Regions from separate parts of the Pseudomonas sp. SCB32 genome, predicted to be linked through region 2. Evidence: predicted binding sites of a transcription regulator. Region 2 holds the regulator's gene; the other holds the start of a gene.
What was found. The regulator FliA, encoded in region 2, starts transcription of late flagellar genes. The targets are predictions, from matches to a motif close to CTAAAGTTTNNNNNNNNNNNGCCGNTAA.

Region 1 (9,459 bases), 660 kb from region 2:
AGCGTGGTGCCGCCGGCGGCCAGGGCGTCCTTGTACCAGGGGCGGGTGCGCGGGTCGTAGTCGGCGGGCAGGGAGTCCTTCGGACGCATGGTGAAGGTACCGTCCTGCTGGCCCAGGTAGGTGAACATGAAGGTATTGTGCAGGGTGTCCTGCTCCAGCTGCGCGGCGAGCTGCTCAGGGGCGCTGTCGCGGGCGAGGGTCTGCGCGGTGCTTTCGATCAGCAGCAGCCGGCCGCCCAGCCAGCTCTGGATATTGTTGGCGGTCACCGTGCCCATTTCTCGCAGGTAGCTTTCGAGATCATCGCGGATCGCGTTGCGCTGCAAGTAGTCGTTGTAGAGGGTGAAGAGGGCAAAGGCGGAGAAAACCACAAGCGAGGCGGCCAGGAGGATCTTATGGCTGAATTTCAGGCTCTTGATCATGCTGCGTCGAGTCCGGAAGTAGTGGGATGCCAGAACGGCGTGGGTCTGGGCGACAGATCCGATGTCGCCGCAGCGCGCCCGTCCGTGTGGTGACGGAGCGGACAGAGCCTGCGCGGCGGGTGACCGGGCGGGCGGGGCCGGCACTCCCATGTGCCGGTGGTGATATCGGGCCCGACTGGATTCATTGTTCTCGTGGACCTTCACTCTTGCTGTCGGCTCGCCGAGTGGAAGCTTGAGGCAGGCGGACGAACGGTCGGGGACGGCCTCGATATCCCCTGTAGGAGCGGGCCATGCCCGCGATTCGCGCGCATGGCGCGCTCCTATGGGTTTGCACTGGCGGGTAGGAAATAGAAAAAGGCGCCCAGAGGCGCCTTTTTCGTTTCCGCTGGGATCAGATGCGGAAGCTGTCCACCAACTGGCGCAGGCGCCCGGCCTGGTTCTCCAGGTCGGCGCAGGCACGCAGGGTCGCCTGCAGGTTCTCCACGCCTTCCTGGTTCAGGGTATTGATCTCGGTGATGTCCATGTTCAGCGAGTCGACCACGGCGGTCTGCTCCTCGGTGGCGGTGGCCACCGACTGGTTCATCGAGTCGATCTCGCCGATGCGGTGGGTGACGCTGGCCAGGCGCTCGCCGGCGCGGTTGGCGATCTCCACGCTTTCCAGGCTGTAGCGCTGGCTTTCGGTCATGGTGTCCACGGCTTCGCGGGCGCCGACTTGCAGTTCCTCGATCATCTTCTGGATCTGCTGCGCCGATTCCTGGGCGCGGTGCGCCAGGTTGCGCACCTCGTCGGCGACCACGGCGAAGCCACGGCCGGCTTCCCCGGCGCGGGCTGCTTCGATGGCGGCGTTCAGGGCCAGCAGGTTGGTCTGCTCGGAGATGCCCTTGATCACTTCGAGGATCTGCCCGATGTTCACCGTGCGGCTGTTCAGTGCCTCGATGTTGGCGCAGGCCGAGCTGATCTTGTCGGACAGCTGGTTCATCGCGCTGATGGTCTGCTCGACCACCTGGCGGCCATCGCCGGCCTGATGCGAGGCGTCGGTGGCGTGGTGCGAGGCATCGGCGGCGTTGCGGGCGATTTCCTGGGCGGCGGCGCCCAGCTCGTTGATCGCGGCAGCCACGCTGTTGGTGCGGTTGGCCTGCTCGTCGGAGTTGCTCATGGACGAGTTGGAGGCGTTGACCACCAGCTGCGAAACGTCGTGCAGGCTGCGCGCGGTGGAGGCCACTTCGCGGATGGATTCGTGGATGCGCTCGACGAAGCGGTTGAAGGCGTTGGCCAGCACGCCGAACTCGTCGTTGCTGGCGACCTTCAGGCGCTGGGTGAGGTCGCCGTCGCCCTGGGCGATGTCCTGCATGGCGCGGCCCATGTCGGTCAGCGGGGCCATCAGCACGCGGATCAGCATGCCCAGCAGGAGCAGGATGGCGACGATGGCGATGGCGGTGGCAATGATGGCCGAGGTGCGGAAGTCGCTGAGCATGGAGTAGGCCGCGCCCTTGTCCAGCACCAGGGCGACGTACCAGGTGACGCCCGGCAGGCCCTTCACCGGGGACATGGACACCAGCTGGTCCTCGCCGTTGAGGCTGACTTCCTGCACGCCGGCCTGCACTTTCGGGGCACCGTGCGGGTAGATGTCGGAGAGGTTCTTGAAGATCTGCTGGCTGTCCGGGTGCAGCAGGATCTTGCCGCTGTCGCTGACCAGGAAGGCGTAGCCGTTACCGTCGAACTTCAGCGAGTTGATGATGGCGGTGATGGTTTCCAGCTTCATGTCGCCGGCGGCGACACCGATCAGTTGGCCATTGCGCATCACCGGCATGGACATGGCGAGGATCTGCTCGTTGGTGCCGGCGTCCAGGAAGGGCTCGGTGACGATCAGGCGGCCAGCGGCCACGGCGTCCTTGTACCAGCCGCGCTGGCGCGGGTCGTAGCCATCGGGCATCGGCGCATAGGGGCGCATGGTGAACACGCCGCTGGCCGCTTCGCCGAGGTAGACCGATTCGAAGTTCTTCTGGAACACCTGCTGCTCCAGCACGTGCTGGATGCGCTCGGGCGTCGGCTCCTGCTCAGCCAGTTGCGCGGCTTCGCTTTCCACCAGGTGGATGCGGCCTTCCAGCCAGCTCTGGATGTTGCTGGCGGTCAGGCTGCCGACCTCGGTCAGTTTGGAGTCGGTGGCGGTGTGAATCGCCTCGCGTTGGCGGAAGTCGTTGAAGAGGATGAAGCAGGCGAAGGCGAAGATGACCACGAGGGAGGCCGCCAGAAGGATCTTCTTGGCGAAGGACAGCGAGCGAAGCATTGGAAAAGCATCCTGCAGGTGGAACAAGGGGTAGGCAGGATGTATCGGCTGGATGGCGGAAGACTTTAACCTGAATAGGGATATATACCCGGCCGCCATTCATGGCGGCCGGGGAGGAAGTTCTCTTGTCGTGCTGCGGAAGCGCGATTTCCGATTACGGTGCGGTTCCGGTTGGTAGCGAGCCGCCGATATTGGTGAACATGGTGCTGATATCAGTTCCGAGGATGCGTGCCCCGGCAATGATGACCACCCCGATCAACCCGGCGATAACCGCATATTCAATAGCAGTAGCGCCTTCCTTGTCGGCTGCGAATGCCTTGGCCTTGCAGTAGAGCTTCAGAGTCAGGTCTTTGATGTTCAGGTTCATCGCGGTTGCTCCTGGCGGCACCTCCGGGGCGGCGCCCCGACTTCACCGTCAGGCTAGGCTCGGTATGGCGGAATGCAATTGATCAAATAGCGCTAATACCAAAGTTATAGTCATGGCGAAGTAGAACTAACTGAGGATTGGAATTTCATCGCCGGCATTTGACGCTATATCCGCAGCAACTAAATTCTGCTTTGGAACAAGCAGTCTCTCGTTATGAGGAAGGGGTCTTATCGAACTTTCCTGTCGGGTCGAAAAAACTATAAGGGTCTGAAGGACGTATACCGGCGGCGCCGGTGTTGTGACTTCCGATCAGGCTGTGGACCGCCAGGTTCACCTTTCCCGATAACGCCAAGGAAGTGGACATGAATAGCAAGGTGCTGATGGTTTTCGCCGGGCTGTTGCTGTTGTGTGCTGGGGTTGTGGGATATCTGGGGTTATCCGTGGGAAAGCCGGCTGCGCCGGTCACCGGTGTGGTGCAGGAAGGGGCGCCGGTAGTGATGGCGGAAGCGGACAAGTTGCAGCGTACGCCTGTCGTGGTAGCGCGGCGTGACCTGTCCGCGCTGACGGTGATCGGCAAGGACGATCTGGCCATCGAACTGCTGCATACCGCACCGGCGGGCAGTTATCCCAAGCCGGACGCACTGATCGGGCAGCGTGTCTGGGTCGCTGTGCCGGCCGGAAGCATTCTTTCCGCAGCGCTGATGGAGCCCGGCGGCCCGCTGGCGCGGACCATCCGCCCGGACGAGCGGGCCATGGCCATCGCCGTGGACGAGGTGATCGGCGGCGGCGGGTTCGTGCTCCCCGGCGATTACGTCGACGTCATGCTTTTCGTCCAGGACCAGCAGAGCACCGACCGCGTCGTCAGCGCCCAGGTGGTGCTGCCCGGGGTGCGTGTCCTGACCTACGGCGAGCAGATCGCCGTCGCCAACGATGGCCAGGTTCGCAACGCTGGTGATCCCAAGGACAAGACCCCGCGCCCGCCACGCACCGCCGTGCTTGCCGTGCCGGCCGAGGCAGCGTCGCGGCTGATGCTGGCCAGTCAGGCCGGGTCGCTGCGCCTGGCGGTGCGCAGCAAGGACGAGAATCTCTATGAGAAAGAGCAGCAGGGGCGCTACCTCGAAGCGTCGCTGAATGCTGCCGGCAGCCCGCCGATCACCCTTGATCAACTCCTCGGCAAGGCCCACGCGGCGCCAGCCTCGCGCCAGGTGTCGGCGCCGCAGGTGAGTCCGGGCGTCGTGGTCTATCGCGGTACCACCGTCACCCGTGAAGCACATTGAGCAAGGAGTGCATTGATGTCCAAGCGCTTCATCCTGTCGTTGGCCGCGCTGCTGGCCTGTGCCGTCCATTCCGCCGCGCAGGCGATACCGAGCGCCTGCGCCGGCTTCGCCGGTCGGCAACTGAACCTCGATATCCAGCAGGGCGCCCAGGTCGACCAGCAGCTGCCGGTGCCGATCAAGCGACTGGCCATCGGCGACCCGAACATCGCCGACGTGCAGGTGGTCGACAAGCATGACTTTCTCGTCACCGGCAAAGCCGAGGGACTGACCAGCCTGCTGATCTGGACTCCTTGCAGCGACCAGCCGATGAGCAGTGTGGTGCGGGTCGGCTCGCGGGCGGTCGCCGACGCTGGCGGGGTGCCGGGCAGCCTGGCCGGGATGTCCAATCAGGTGCAGACCGACATCCGCTTCGTCGAAGTCAGCCGCAGCAAGCTCAAGCAGGCCAGCACTTCGCTGGTCCGCAAGGGCTCCAATACCTTCGTGCTGGGCTCTCCGGGCAGCCTGGGCGGTCTTGAGCTAGACAGCTCCGGCAACCTGGGCGGCAAGTTCGGTGCGGCCAACAGCGGCTTCAACGTCATCTGGGGGGGCGGCAGCAGCAAATGGCTGGGCTTCATCAATGCCCTGGAAGGCAGCGGCTTCGCCTACACCCTGGCGCGCCCGAGCCTGGTGGCGACCAGCGGGCAGAGCGCCTCGTTCCTTGCCGGCGGGGAGTTTCCGATCCCGGTGCCCAACGGCAATAACGACACCATCACCATCCAGTACAAGGAGTTCGGCGTGCGCCTGACCCTCACGCCCACGGTGATGAGCGACAAGCGCATCGCCCTGAAGGTGGCGCCGGAGGTCAGCGAGCTGGACTTCAGCAGCGGCATCCGCACCAACGACATCGCGGTGCCGGCCCTGACCGTGCGGCGCACCGACACCAGCGTGATGCTGGCCGATGGCGAGAGCTTCGTGATCAGCGGGCTGATCAGCAGCAGCACCATCAGCAACATCGACAAGTTCCCCTTCCTCGGCAGCCTCCCGGTGATCGGGGCGTTGTTCCGTGCCTCCAGCCTGGACAAGGACGACCGCGAACTGTTGATGATCGTCACCCCGCACCTGGTCCAGCCGCTGGCGGCCAATGCCGCATTGCCGACGCTGCCGGGCGAGGGGCTGCGCAAGTACGACCCCGGCTTTGGCGAGTTCTATTTCCTCGAGGACGGCCGTTTCGATCAGCGCAAGGCCAGCAGCGGGATGTCGCGCTGATGGATACCTATGATGCGGCATCCCGTCAGAAATCGGGCCGCAAGGAACGGGAAGGGAGCGGCAGCATGAGTCAGACATTCGTCGCACTGGTTCAGCACCCCGGCGAGCAGGAGTGGCTGCAGAACAGCCTGGCCAACTGCGGGCAGGTAGTGGTGGCCAACAGCGGAACCCTGGAGGAGGTGCTGGCGCTGCTCGATGTCACTGGCGCCAGCGTCCTGTTCACCAGCCTGAACAAGGCCAACCTGGTGGCGCAGAGTTCGCTGATCGAGGGGCTGGTGTCGGCCCGCCCGCTGCTCTCGGTGGTGGCCGTGGGCGATGGCCTGGACAACCAGCTGGTACTGGCGGCGATGCGCGCCGGCGCTCGCGATTTCGTCACCTACGGCGCCCGCGCCAGCGAACTGAACGGTCTGATCCGCCGCCTTGGCGGGCGCTTGCCCAGCGTGCCGGTGAGCGCCGCGCAGCAGGGCGAGCTGGTGAGCCTGGTGAGCGCCCGGCCGGATGCCGACGGAGCGTTCGTGGCGCTGCACCTGGCCCTGGCGCTGCAACGCCAGGCCGATCACCGGGTGCTGCTGGTGGACATCGGCCAACCCAGCGCCGAGGCGCTGGCGATTCTCGGCATGGACTCAGCCTTCAGCTTCGCCGATGCCATGCGCAACCTGCGGCGCCTCGACCAGACGCTGATCGACAGCGCCTTCACCCGCCACGACTCCGGGCTGCGCATCCTCAGCCTGTCGGACGAGCCCGGCATCCTGGAGCGGGTCACCACCGCCGAGCTCTATCTGCTGCTGGGCAACCTGCGCGGTGCCTTCACCCATGTGCTGGTCAACCTCACCGGTGTCGCCGAGGGCGAACTCAGCAGCCAGCTGCTGGCCCAGGCCAATCGCGTACTGTGGCTGGTGGACCAGAGCGTGCCGTCCTGCAAGAAGGGGCTGGAGCGCTTGCGCCGACTGCGCGAACGAAGCCCGTCGTTGCCACGTATCGAACTGCTGATCGAGCGCTACTGGCCGTCGGTGCCGCCGGATTCGTCGGCCCTGGGCAAGATGTTCGGCCTGGAACTGTTCGGCGTGCTGCCGGCCTCGCCGGAGGCGCGCCTGCGGGCGAAGAACATCGGCCAGAGTCTGTTCGACCTGTCGCCGCGCGACCCGCTGACGGTCAAGCTGCGCGACCTGGCGGACAACCTGGGAGCGAACGTCGGTGAACGGCCACGGCGCTTCGCCTGGTTCGGTTGGCCGAAGGCGGCACGCTCATGAGCTACGGCAGCGGCAACGGCTTCTCCGGCCGTCACGACCAGGACCTGCAGGCGCTGAAAATGCGCCTGCACCGCTACATCATCGACGAGATCGACGAAGACGGCATGAACCTGCTGGAGGGCGCCCGCCCTGCAGTGGCCCAGTACGTCTCGGAGAAGGTCAGCGAATACGCCGCGCGCCGCCAACTGGCGATCTCCCGTTACGAACTCGACCGTCTCGCCGAAGAAGTGGTGGATGAGCTGACCGGCTTCGGCCCACTGGAAATCCTGCTGCGCGACCCGGGAATCTCGGAAATCCTGGTCAACGGTCCCGACAGGGTGTTCGTCGAGCACGAAGGCCGGTTGTATCAGAGCGACCTGCGCTTCATCGACGATCACCACGTGCAGCGGGTGATCCAGCGCATCCTCGCGCCGCTGGGCCGGCGTCTGGACGAGTCCAGTCCGATGGTCGATGCGCGCCTGCCCGACGGCAGCCGGGTCAATGCAATCATTCCGCCGGTGGCACTGGACGGGCCCTGCCTGTCGATCCGCAAATTCAGCAAGGAGCTGCTCAAGAGCGCCGACCTGCTGGGTTACCAGAGTGTCGACGAGCCGATGCTGGCATTCATCCGCCAGGCGGTGGAGAGCCGCTGCAACATCCTCATCAGTGGCGGCACCGGCACTGGCAAGACCACCTTGCTCAATGTGATGAGCAGCTTCATCGACGAGCGCGAACGCATCGTCACCATCGAGGACACCGCCGAACTGCAACTGGGCCACAACCATGTGGTGCGCCTGGAAACCCGGCCGCCGAATGCCGAGGGCTTCGGCGAGGTCACCGCCCGCGAGCTGATCCGCAACGCCCTGCGGATGCGCCCGGACCGCATCATCCTCGGCGAGATCCGTGGTGTGGAGGTGCTCGACGTACTGCAGGCGATGAACACCGGTCACGATGGCTCGATGAGCACCGTGCACGCCAACTCCGCTATGGACTCGCTGCTACGCCTGGAGATGCTGGTCGGCCTCACCGGCCAGCGGGTACCGGAGCAGACCCTGCGGCAGATGCTCTGCTCGGCGCTGGACATCATCGTGCAGATCACCCGCCTGGCCAGCGGCCGTCGCTGCATCAGCGAGATCATCGAAGTGCTGGAGGTGCGTGACGGCGTGTATGTCACCAACTCGCTGTTCAGCCTCGATCGCCGTGGCAGTGGGCAGTTCGTCCGCACCGCCCAGCCGAGCGGGCTGAAATTCCGCCAGGTAGTGCAATGAGCGGTGCGCTGCTGCTCGGCGCGGTCAGCCTGGTGCTGGGCCTGTTCGGTGTGCTGATCGGGCTCATGGCCTGGCGTACCCGGCACAACGAGCAGGTATTGCGGCGCCTGAGTGGCAGCGCTGCGCTGTCAGCGGAGACGGCGCGCGGGCGCAGCAGCCACTGGCTGGCGCGGCGCATGCGTCGCGCGGGCGTCACCGACATGCGTCGCTGGCTGCTGTGCTTCGGCGTGGCGGCGCTGGTGATGGGGCTGCTTGGCGCACGCCTGGAGGGCGTGCCAGGCGCCCTCGCCGCAGCGGCACTGGCGTTGGCGGGCGGGCATGTGCTGCTCAACGTGCTGTACCGGCGGCGCCTGCAGCGGATGATCCGGCAGATGCCCAACTTCCTCGACCAGGTCGTGCGCAGCCTGCACTCCGGACGCACCCTGGGCGATGCCATCGCCCAGTCGGTGAACGCCTCGGACGACCCGCTGCGGGAAGTCTTCAGCCTGGCAAACAATCATGTACAGCTCGGCATCAGCCTGCCCGAGTCACTGCAGGAAGTCGCGGAGCTGTACGACGTGGAGGAGCTTCACGTGTTCTCCCTCGGCGTGGCGGTGAATCATCGCTACGGCGGCAACACCACGGATCTGCTGGAGAACATCATCAAGGTCATCCACGAGCGGGAAAAACTCAGCCGACAGTTGCGCGCGATGACCGGCGAGACCCGCCTCAGCGCCCTGGTATTGGCGGTCCTGCCGGTGAGCCTGGGGGCCTACATCCTGTTCACCAATCCCGGCTACCTGATGAATATGTGGCTCGATAGCAGCGGTCGTTGGCTGCTGCTGACTTCCCTCGGATTGCAGGTGCTGGGGTGCTACACGCTCTGGCGCATGCTCAAGAGCGTCTAGGAGAGCTGGGATGCCGATGATCTACGGTTTGCTGGTGGGGATTCTGGTGCTGGCCGCCGTGCTCCTGGGGTTGTCGCAGAGCCGCGCCGCCGGGCGCGAGCAGCGCCTGATCGAACAACGCCTGGGCGGCGGACCTTTGCCGCGCTCCGGTGGTCGGCGCCTGGCAGGCCTGCTGGAGCAGATGGGCGGCAGCGGGCTGGCCAGGCGCCTGCAATTGCGCGATGACGAAGTGCGCCTGCTGCTGGAGCAGGCTGGCTGGGGCGGAACTACCCCGCGCAATATCTACTCGCTGTCGGTGCTGCTGTGCCCACTGCTGCTGGCAGGGCTGGCCCTGGGGGACAGCCTGGCGCCCAAGCCGTTGTTCGACTCGTTGCTGCTGCCGGTGGCGTTTGCCGCCGGGGTCGGATTCCTCCTGCCCAAGCGCGTGTTGGCGCATTTCGCCGGCAAGCGCCGCGAGCGTCTGGCGGGTGAAATCATCGT
Region 2 (9,459 bases):
GCTGTCGGGTAACCATATGATCACCGTCGCCGGTAAGCTCGGCTGGGTGATCGGCGCGGGGCTGTTGCTGGCGCTGCCGGCGGTCACCGCGCTGCTGGTGGTCAACCTGGCCTTCGGCGCCATGACCCGCGCCGCGCCGCAGCTGAATATCTTCTCCATCGGCTTCCCGCTGACCCTGATCATGGGCTTTATCATCGTCTGGATCGGCAGCGCCGACATTCTGTCGCAGTATCAGTCCCTTGCCAGCGAAGGCCTGCAACTGCTGCGTGACCTGGTTCGAGCGAGGTAGCCTGCGATGGCGGAAAGCGAGAGCGGTCAGGACAAGACAGAGGAACCCACAGAGAAACGGCGCCGGGAGGCGCGCGAGAAAGGGCAGCTGCCGCGTTCGCGGGAGCTGAACACCCTTGCCGTGCTCGTCGCCGGCTCCGGCGGCCTGCTGATCTACGGCGCGGGCCTGGCGGATGCGCTGATGCGCCTGATGCGCGGCAGCTTCGAGCTGTCCCGCGAGACGGTGATGAACAGCGACAACATGCTGCGGCTGCTGGCCAGCGCGGCGCAGATCGCTGGCGAAGGGCTCTGGCCGATCCTCGCGCTGCTGCTGGTCGCGGCCCTGCTGGGGCCGATAGCGCTCGGCGGCTGGCTGTTCTCCAGCGAGGCGCTGGCGCCCAAGTTCAGCCGCCTGAACCCGCTGGAAGGGCTCAAGCGGATGTTCTCGGCCAAGTCCCTGCTGGAGCTGTTCAAGGCGCTGATCAAGTTCACCGTGGTGCTCGCCGTGGCGATCATGGTGTTGCAGTCGGACAAGGACGACCTGTTGGCGATGGCCCACGAGCCCACCGAGCAGGCGCTGGTGCATTGCGCCAGGGTGGTCGGCTGGAGTGCCTTCTGGCTGGCCTGCAGCCTGATGCTGATCGCCGCGGTGGACGTGCCGTACCAGCTCTGGGACAACCGCCAGAAGCTGATGATGACCAAGCAGGAAGTGCGCGACGAGTACAAGGACTCCGAGGGCAAGCCGGAGGTCAAGGCCAAGGTCCGCCAGATGCAGCGCGAGATGGCGCAGCGGCGGATGATGCAGGCGGTGCCGGACGCCGACGTGGTGATCACCAACCCGACGCACTTCGCCGTCGCCCTCAAGTACGATCCGGGCGCAACCGGCGCGCCCAGGCTGCTGGCCAAGGGCAACGACTTCATGGCGCTGAAGATCCGCGAGGTGGCCCAGGAGCACAAGATCACGGTGCTGGAGTCACCGGCGCTGGCGCGGGCGGTGTACTACTCCACCGAACTGGATCACGAGATTCCCGCCGGCCTTTACCTCGCCGTCGCCCAGGTACTGGCCTACGTCTACCAGCTCAAGCAGTTCCGCGCCGGCAAGGGCAAGCGCCCGGGGCCGATGCCGGACCTGCCGATTCCACCGGATTTGCGGCGAGACGAGTGACCGGGTCGGCTGTGCATGGGGGCTGCGTTGTACTAGCATCCGGGCTCCCATCCCTGCCAGGAGGCACTGAGGAAAGCCATGGAAAGCACCGTCCGCGATCATCGCATTGCCGCTCTCATTCCCATTGCCGTGCTGGCGGTGAGCGTGGCTACCTTGTGGTCCCTGCCGTTTCTGATGCTGGCGTATCTCGTATTGCGCCCCGTGATGCCTCTTTTCGTGCGGGCCGTGTTTCTCTGCACGCTGGATCTGGTCCTTTCTCTGCTTCTCCTCGCCGTTGCCGTCTGGGTTCTCGCCTGGGCGCTGGTGTCTGTCGTGGGCGTCGGTGGCGGCCATTGGCTGTCGCAGTTCAGTCTTCCGTTGGTATTGGTTCTTACATTTTTCATCTGCGTCTATGGCGTCCTCCACCTGGTCTTAGCCGCCTATGGGGCCTGGTGCTGGTGGCCAAGGATGACCGGACGATGCGTATCGAGGTCGGCTATGGGCTGGAAGGCGCCATTCCTGATGTCACGGCCGGTCGCATCATCCGCGACGAGATGGCCCCGGCGTTTCGCCAGGGTGACTTCTCCGGTGGCATCGAACGTGCTGTAGGTGTTCTGGAGCACCTGATCGACGGCGAAGCGCTGCCCGAATGGGGGCGTGGCGGTAGCCTGACTCATGCAGGCTGGGTGCTGCTGATCGCCCTGGTCTGTGGCGCGGTGGCGGGCGTGGCGCTGCGTCGTAACCTGCTCGCTGTCCGTTGGGTCCTGGGTGTGTCGGCGGGGCTGATGGTGCTGCTGGCGTTCGGCGACGGTCTCAAGAGCGTGCCGTTACTTTTCATGGCCGTGTCCATCAGCATGGCGCTGGGCTGCGCTGTCGGCGCCATTGCGGCGGGGGCGCGCAAGTCAGCCTGGATCGTCGCCGCCATCGTCGGCTACATCGTCGCCCTGTCAGCGGCGGCCAGCCGATATGGCGTCGAGGTGCTGCTCTACGGTCTGGCCGGCCCCATCGCCCTGGCCCTGGGGCTGGCGCTGCTCTGCCTGCCGTTCATCCTCGCCCATGCCGCCTGGAAGCGCAGCCGGCTGGAGTTCTTCATTCGCCTGGCGCTGGCCTCGGCCATCTGCGCGTTCGTCATGACCCTCACTGGCATCGTCGAACATCTTGGCGAGTTTCCGGAATCGCTGGCGCTGCTGCCGATGATTTACTTCCCGCTGCTGCTCGCATTCATGAGGGGCTGGGCGGCCAGTTCGGGCTCAGGTTCCAGCGGCGGCAGCTCGTCTTCCGGTGGCAGCAGCGGCTATTCCGGTGGCGGAGGCTCCAGCGGCGGTGGTGGCGCATCAGGGGGATGGTAGACGAACGCTCCGCGTTATACGCCGCTTGGCCTTGGTTGCAGATAGCTCCGGGCTCGGCCAGGGCGCTGCTCACAGGCACGCTGTAGCGGCGTACAACCGCGCACGGTAGTACGCCCTGCGGGCTGCTCTGGATCGGGTATTTCCGTCGATTCGAAAAAGTTGGAACGCTTCCTGCTAAAGCTCCTGCAAACGCCCATTGGGGCGTCAAAAGTTTGATAGGGCGGGCGCAAGATCCGTCGCAGGGCAGGGGAGTCAAGGGTGGACCGCACGCAACTGATCAGCAACGTTCGCAGCAATCTGGCGGGCCTGGGCCGGGGCAATCTCGGTGTGCCGCTGCTGCTGCTGGCCATGCTGGGCATGATGACCCTGCCGATCCCGCCGTTCCTGCTGGACGTGCTGTTCACCTTCAACATCGCCCTGTCCATCGTGGTCCTGCTGGTCTGCGTGTACGCGCTGCGTCCGCTGGACTTCGCCGTGTTCCCGACCATCCTGCTGGTCGCGACCCTGCTGCGCCTGGCGCTGAACGTCGCCTCCACCCGCGTGGTACTGCTCCACGGCCATGACGGCCACGCCGCCGCGGGCAAGGTGATCCAGGCCTTCGGCGAGGTGGTGATCGGCGGTAACTACGTGGTCGGCATCGTGGTCTTCGCGATCCTCATGATCATCAACTTCGTGGTGGTCACCAAGGGCGCCGGGCGTATCTCCGAAGTGAGCGCACGTTTCACCCTCGACGCCATGCCCGGCAAGCAGATGGCCATCGACGCCGACCTCAACGCCGGCCTGATCGAGCAGGCTGAAGCCAAGAAGCGCCGTGCCGAGGTAGCCCAGGAAGCCGACTTCTACGGCTCCATGGACGGTGCCAGCAAGTTCGTCCGTGGTGACGCCGTCGCCGGTCTGCTGATCCTCTTCATCAACCTCATCGGTGGCGTCGCCATCGGCATGCTGCAGCACTCGATGGGCTTCGGCGATGCCGGCAAGGTCTACGCCCTGCTGACCATCGGTGACGGCCTGGTGGCGCAACTGCCGTCGCTGCTGCTGTCCACCGCCGCGGCGATCATGGTGACCCGCGTGTCCAGCGCCGAGGACATGGGCCAGCAGGTCAACCGGCAGATGTTCGCTTCGCCCAAGGCGCTGGCCATCTCCGCCGCGATCCTGATCGCCATGGGCCTGGTGCCGGGCATGCCGCACATTTCCTTCGTTGGCCTGGGAGCCCTGGCCGCCGGCGGCGCCTGGCTGATCTGGCAACGCCAGCGCCAGGCGGCGCAGCAGGCCGAACAGGAAACCCAGCGCCAGCAGGAGCTGCTGCCGGCCCAGCGCGCCCAGGAAACCAAGGAGCTGGGCTGGGACGATGTGACCCCGGTGGACCTGGTCGGCCTGGAAGTCGGCTACCGCCTGATCCCGCTGGTGGACCGCAACCAGGGTGGCCAGCTGCTGGCGCGGATCAAGGGCGTGCGCAAGAAGCTGTCCCAGGACCTGGGCTTCCTGATGCCCTCGGTGCACATCCGCGACAACCTCGACCTGCTGCCCAACGCTTATCGCCTGACGCTCATGGGCGTCAGCGTGGCCGAGGCCGAGATCTATCCGGACCGCGAGCTGGCGATCAACCCCGGCCAGGTGTTCGGCACCCTCAACGGCATCGCCGGCAAGGACCCGGCCTTCGGCCTGGAGGCGGTGTGGATCGAGGCCTCGCAGCGCGACCAGGCGCAGTCCCTGGGCTACACCGTGGTCGACGCCAGCACCGTGGTCGCCACCCACCTGAACCAGGTGCTGCACAAGCACGCCCATGAGCTGCTCGGCCACGAGGAAGTTCAGCAACTGATGCAGCTGCTGGCCAAGACCTCGCCCAAGCTCGCGGAAGAACTGGTGCCGGGGATGATCTCCCTGTCGACCCTGCTCAAGGTCCTGCAGGCGCTGCTGCAGGAGCAGGTGCCGGTGCGCGACATCCGCACCATTGCCGAGGCCATCGCCAACGTCGCCGCCAAGAGTCAAGATCCCGCCGCCATGGTGGCGGCAGTTCGCGTCTCGCTGTCCCGCGCAATCGTGCAAACCATTGTGGGACTAGAGCCGGAGCTGCCCGTGATCACTCTGGAACCCAGGTTGGAACAGATATTGCTCAATAGTCTTCAGAAGGCCGGACAGGGCTCCGAAGACGGCATGTTGCTGGAGCCCGGAATGGCGGAAAAGCTGCAACGCTCGATGGTCGAGTCGGCGCAGCGCCAGGAAATGCTCGGCAAGCCGGCGATCCTGCTGGTGGCTGGTCCCGTTCGCGCGATGATGTCCCGATTCGCGCGGATGGCGGTCCCCACCATGCACGTGCTGGCTTACCAGGAAATCCCGGATAACAAACAAGTGACGATCGTCGCCACCGTTGGGCAGAACTGATTGAGGTCCCAGGCCATGCAGGTAAAACGCTTCTTCGCCGCCGATATGCGTCAGGCCATGAAACTGGTCCGTGACGAGCTGGGCCCGGATGCCGCGATCATCGGCAACCGCCGTGTCGCCGGCGGCGTCGAGCTGACCGCGGCGCTGGACTACCAGGCCCCGGCGGCGGCCAGCAAGCCGAACCCGGCGCTGGAAGCCGAGCTGCGCAAGACCCAGGCACGGATCGCCCAGGCCAAGGCCGAGCTGAGCGAGCCGACCCGCATGAGCGAGGCCGTGCGCAAGGACCGTCAAATGTACGGCGCAGAGGTGCCGCGCCGCAGCGCCGCCGAGACCCTGGCCGAAGCCATGGCCGCGCCGGTCGCACCGGCTGCCGCCAACGTCGGCCAGCAGGCCCTGGAAGCCATGCGCTTCGAGCTCAACGGCCTGCGTGAACTGATCGAAGTGCAGCTGGGCTCCATCGCCTGGAACCAGTTGCAGAGCCAGCGTCCGAGGCAGGCCAACCTGTGGCGCCGCCTGCAGCGCATGGGGCTGCCGGCTGACCTGTCGCGCAGCCTGCTGGAAAAAGTCGCCTCCATCGCTGAGCCGAAGCAGGCCTGGCGCATGCTGCTGGCACACCTGGCGCGCTCCATCAACGCCCCGGAAATCGACCTGCTGGAGCAGGGCGGGGTGGTTGCGCTGGTCGGCCCGGCCGGCATGGGCAAAACGACGACCCTGGCCAAGCTTGCCGCCCGCTACGTGCTGAAGTACGGCGCGCAGAGCATCGCCCTGGTCTCGATGGACAGCTTCCGCATCGGTGCGCAGGAGCAGATCAAGACCCTCGGTCGCATCCTCAACGTGCCGGTAACCCTGGTCGATCCGGGCCAGTCGCTGATTCAGGCCATGGCGCCGCTGGCGCGCAAGCGCCTGGTGCTGATCGATACCGCCGGCCTGCCGGCCAACGATCCGGCGCTGCGCATGCAGCTCGAAGCCCTGGCGGCGCAGAGCCTGAACGTGAAGAACTATCTGGTGCTGGCCGCGACCAGCCAGAGCCAGGTGCTCAAGGCCGCCTGGCAGAACTATCGTGTGTGCGGTCTGGCCGGGTGCATCCTGACCAAGCTGGACGAAGCCGGCAGCCTCGGCGAGGCGCTTGCTCTGGCAATTGGCCAGCGTCTCCCGGTAGCCTATCTGGCGGACGGTCCGAAGATTCCGGATGATCTGCAGATTGCGCGCAGCCACCAACTGGTCAGCCGCGCGGTGAGTCTGCAGTCGCCGGAAGAGCCGAGCGAGGACGCCATGGCCGACCTGTTCGCCGGTCTGTACCAGCAGCCGGTGCGTCGCGCCGGCTGAACGAATTGAACGGCCCCGTGGTGGGGTGACGGGCGGCCAGGTGGGCTGCCCGGCGAGGCGGATGCTCTGGGAGACGATCCGCGAACGCCGGAAGCGGTAGAGCACCGCGGCCGGCAGGGCCGCAGCGCCAGGGGGCGCGGCGGCTGAATGACGAGACAAGGTATTGATATGGGCATGCATCCTGTACAGGTAATCGCAGTCACCGGTGGCAAGGGTGGTGTCGGCAAGACCAACGTGTCGGTGAACCTGTCGCTGGCGTTGGCCGACCTCGGCCGCCGCGTCATGCTGCTGGACGCCGACCTGGGCCTGGCCAACGTCGACGTGCTGCTGGGCCTGACGCCCAAGCGCACGCTGGCCGATGTGATTGAAGGCGAGTGCGATCTGCGCGACGTGATCCTCCAAGGGCCCGGCGGTGTTCGCATCGTTCCGGCGGCCTCCGGCACGCAGAGCATGGTGCACCTCACGCCGATGCAGCACGCCGGTCTGATCCAGGCGTTCAGCGACATCAGCGAGAACATCGACGTGCTGGTGGTGGATACCGCCGCCGGCATCGGCGACTCGGTGGTGAGCTTCGTGCGTGCCGCGCAGGAAGTGCTGTTGGTCGTCTGCGACGAACCCACCTCGATCACCGACGCCTACGCGTTGATCAAGTTGCTCAACCGCGACTACGGCATGACCCGCTTCCGCGTACTGGCGAACATGGCGCACAGCCCCCAGGAGGGCCGCAACCTGTTCGCCAAGCTGACCAAGGTCACTGACCGCTTCCTCGACGTGGCGCTGCAGTACGTCGGCGCCGTTCCGTACGACGAGTCGGTGCGCAAGGCGGTGCAGAAGCAGCGTTCGGTGTATGAGGCGTTCCCGCGCAGCAAGGCGTCCCTGGCCTTCCGTGCGATTGCGCAGAAAGTCGACAGCTGGCCGCTGCCGGCCAACCCACGTGGGCACCTGGAGTTCTTCGTCGAGCGCCTGGTGCAGCATCCGTCCACGGGTTCGGCCGTATGATGATGGCCTCCGGAGCGCGTATGTACAGCAAGGCACAGGCGCAGAACTCCCAGGACCAACTGATCCAGCGGTACGCGCCGCTGGTCAAGCGCATTGCCTACCACCTGCTGGGCCGCCTGCCGGCCAGCGTGCAGGTGGAGGACCTGATGCAGGCCGGCATGATCGGCCTGCTGGAAGCGGCGAAGAAATACGACGCCGGCAAGGGCGCGAGCTTCGAGACCTACGCCGGCATTCGCATCCGTGGCGCCATGCTCGACGAGGTGCGCAAGGGCGACTGGGCCCCGCGTTCGGTGCACCGTAACTCGCGCATGGTCAGCGACGCGATTCGCGCCGTCGAGGCCAGAACCGGTCGTGACGCTAAAGATCAGGAGGTTGCTGCCGAACTCAATATGAGTCTCGAAGAATATTACGGCATCCTCAGCGACACCCAGGGCAGCCGCCTGTACAGCTTCGACGACCTGCTGCAGGACGGCGAGCAGGGCAGTGGCCTGGCCGAAGACGCTTCGCACCAGGGAAACGAGCCCTCCCACGGCCTGGAAGACGAACGCTTCCAGGCGGCGCTCGCCGAAGCCATCACCAAGCTGCCCGAGCGCGAGCGGCTGGTGCTGGCCCTGTACTACGACGAGGAACTCAACCTCAAGGAGATCGGCGAAGTGCTGGGGGTCAGCGAATCCCGGGTCAGTCAGCTGCACAGCCAATGCGCCGCGCGCCTGCGGGCACGTCTGGCGGAGTGGCGCGCGCACTGAGGTTCGGGTAGTTTCGCGTCGGCTTTTTCGTAGGCTTCAGATTTAGATTTCAGAATTCTTCAGGGCGACGTCCCTTTGACGCCGCCCACACGGGATGAGCGCACGCCGCTCGATGAATTGACGGCACGCCCGCCAGGACGTGCCTGGTATCGATGGAGGTCGGTTTGGACAAGAATATGAAAATTCTCATCGTGGACGACTTTTCCACGATGAGGCGCATCATCAAGAACCTCCTGCGTGACCTGGGGTTCACCAACACCGCAGAGGCCGACGACGGCACCACTGCGCTGCCGATGCTGCACAGCGGCAACTTCGACTTCCTCGTCACCGACTGGAACATGCCCGGCATGACCGGCATCGACCTGCTGCGCGCGGTCCGCGCCGACGAGCGCCTGAAGCACCTGCCGGTACTGATGGTCACCGCCGAGGCCAAGCGCGACCAGATCATTGAAGCCGCCCAGGCCGGGGTCAACGGCTATGTGGTCAAGCCTTTCACCGCTCAGGTGCTGAAAGAAAAGATCGAGAAGATTTTCGAGCGGGTCGGCAGCTGAGGCTGACTGAGAGGGCGTCATGGATCTCGTCAACGAATCCGCGGGTGACTTCGAGTCGACCCTGAAAAAACACGCGCGCGAATTGGTCGACTGCCTCGAACGCGGCGACGTCCAGACCGCCGTGCAGCTGATCTCCGAGCTCAACCAGGCGCGCGATCGCGGGCTCTACCAGGAAGTGGGCAAGCTCACCCGTGAGCTGCACAACGCCATCGTCAACTTCCAGATCGATCCCAATTCCCGCCACGCCGAGGAAATGTCGCAGATCGCCGACGCCACCGATCGTCTCTCCTACGTGGTGAAGATGACCGAGAAGGCGGCGAACCGCACCATGGACCTGGTGGAAGAGTGCACTCCGGTGGTCATGCACATCGAGACCCAGGCCAAGGAACTGCAGGAAGACTGGGGACGCTTCATGCGCCGCGAGCTGGGCCCCGACGCCTTCCGTGAGCTGGCCAAGCGCGTCGAGCAGTTCCTCTACATCAGCGCCCAGGACAGCCGGAAGCTTTCCGCGCACCTCAACGACATCCTCCTGGCGCAGGACTTCCAGGACCTCACCGGACAGGTGATCAAGCGCGTCACCAAACTGGTCACCGAGGTCGAGTCGAACCTGGTCAAGCTGGTCTGGATGGCCGGCCAGGTGGACCGTTACGCGGGCATCGAGCACGACTACGACGGCATGCGCGACGCCGTCGAAA

Region 1: GA645_RS05935 (methyl-accepting chemotaxis protein) is a predicted target of FliA. The motif match lies at 2,748-2,775, and genes of this name have one in related genera.

The regions. Positions count from the first base shown of each region.
Region 1 is NZ_CP045118.1:1,270,275-1,279,733, forward strand. It holds gene GA645_RS05930 (methyl-accepting chemotaxis protein) at 1-419, opposite strand, end outside; gene GA645_RS05935 (methyl-accepting chemotaxis protein) at 811-2,706, opposite strand; gene GA645_RS05940 (Flp family type IVb pilin) at 2,861-3,061, opposite strand; gene cpaB (Flp pilus assembly protein CpaB) at 3,436-4,350, shown strand; gene GA645_RS05950 (type II and III secretion system protein family protein) at 4,366-5,595, shown strand; gene tadZ (type 4b pilus Flp biogenesis protein TadZ) at 5,661-6,845, shown strand; gene tadA (type 4b pilus Flp biogenesis ATPase TadA) at 6,842-8,092, shown strand; gene GA645_RS05965 (type II secretion system F family protein) at 8,089-8,979, shown strand; gene GA645_RS05970 (type II secretion system F family protein) at 8,990-9,459, shown strand, end outside.
Region 2 is NZ_CP045118.1:1,930,790-1,940,248, forward strand. It holds gene fliR (flagellar biosynthetic protein FliR) at 1-289, shown strand, start outside; gene flhB (flagellar biosynthesis protein FlhB) at 296-1,432, shown strand; gene GA645_RS29005 (hypothetical protein) at 1,511-2,020, shown strand; gene GA645_RS28775 (YgcG family protein) at 1,915-2,760, shown strand; gene flhA (flagellar biosynthesis protein FlhA) at 3,019-5,142, shown strand; gene flhF (flagellar biosynthesis protein FlhF) at 5,158-6,468, shown strand; gene fleN (flagellar synthesis regulator FleN) at 6,637-7,467, shown strand; gene fliA (RNA polymerase sigma factor FliA) at 7,464-8,213, shown strand; gene GA645_RS09220 (chemotaxis response regulator CheY) at 8,390-8,764, shown strand; gene GA645_RS09225 (protein phosphatase CheZ) at 8,784-9,459, shown strand, end outside.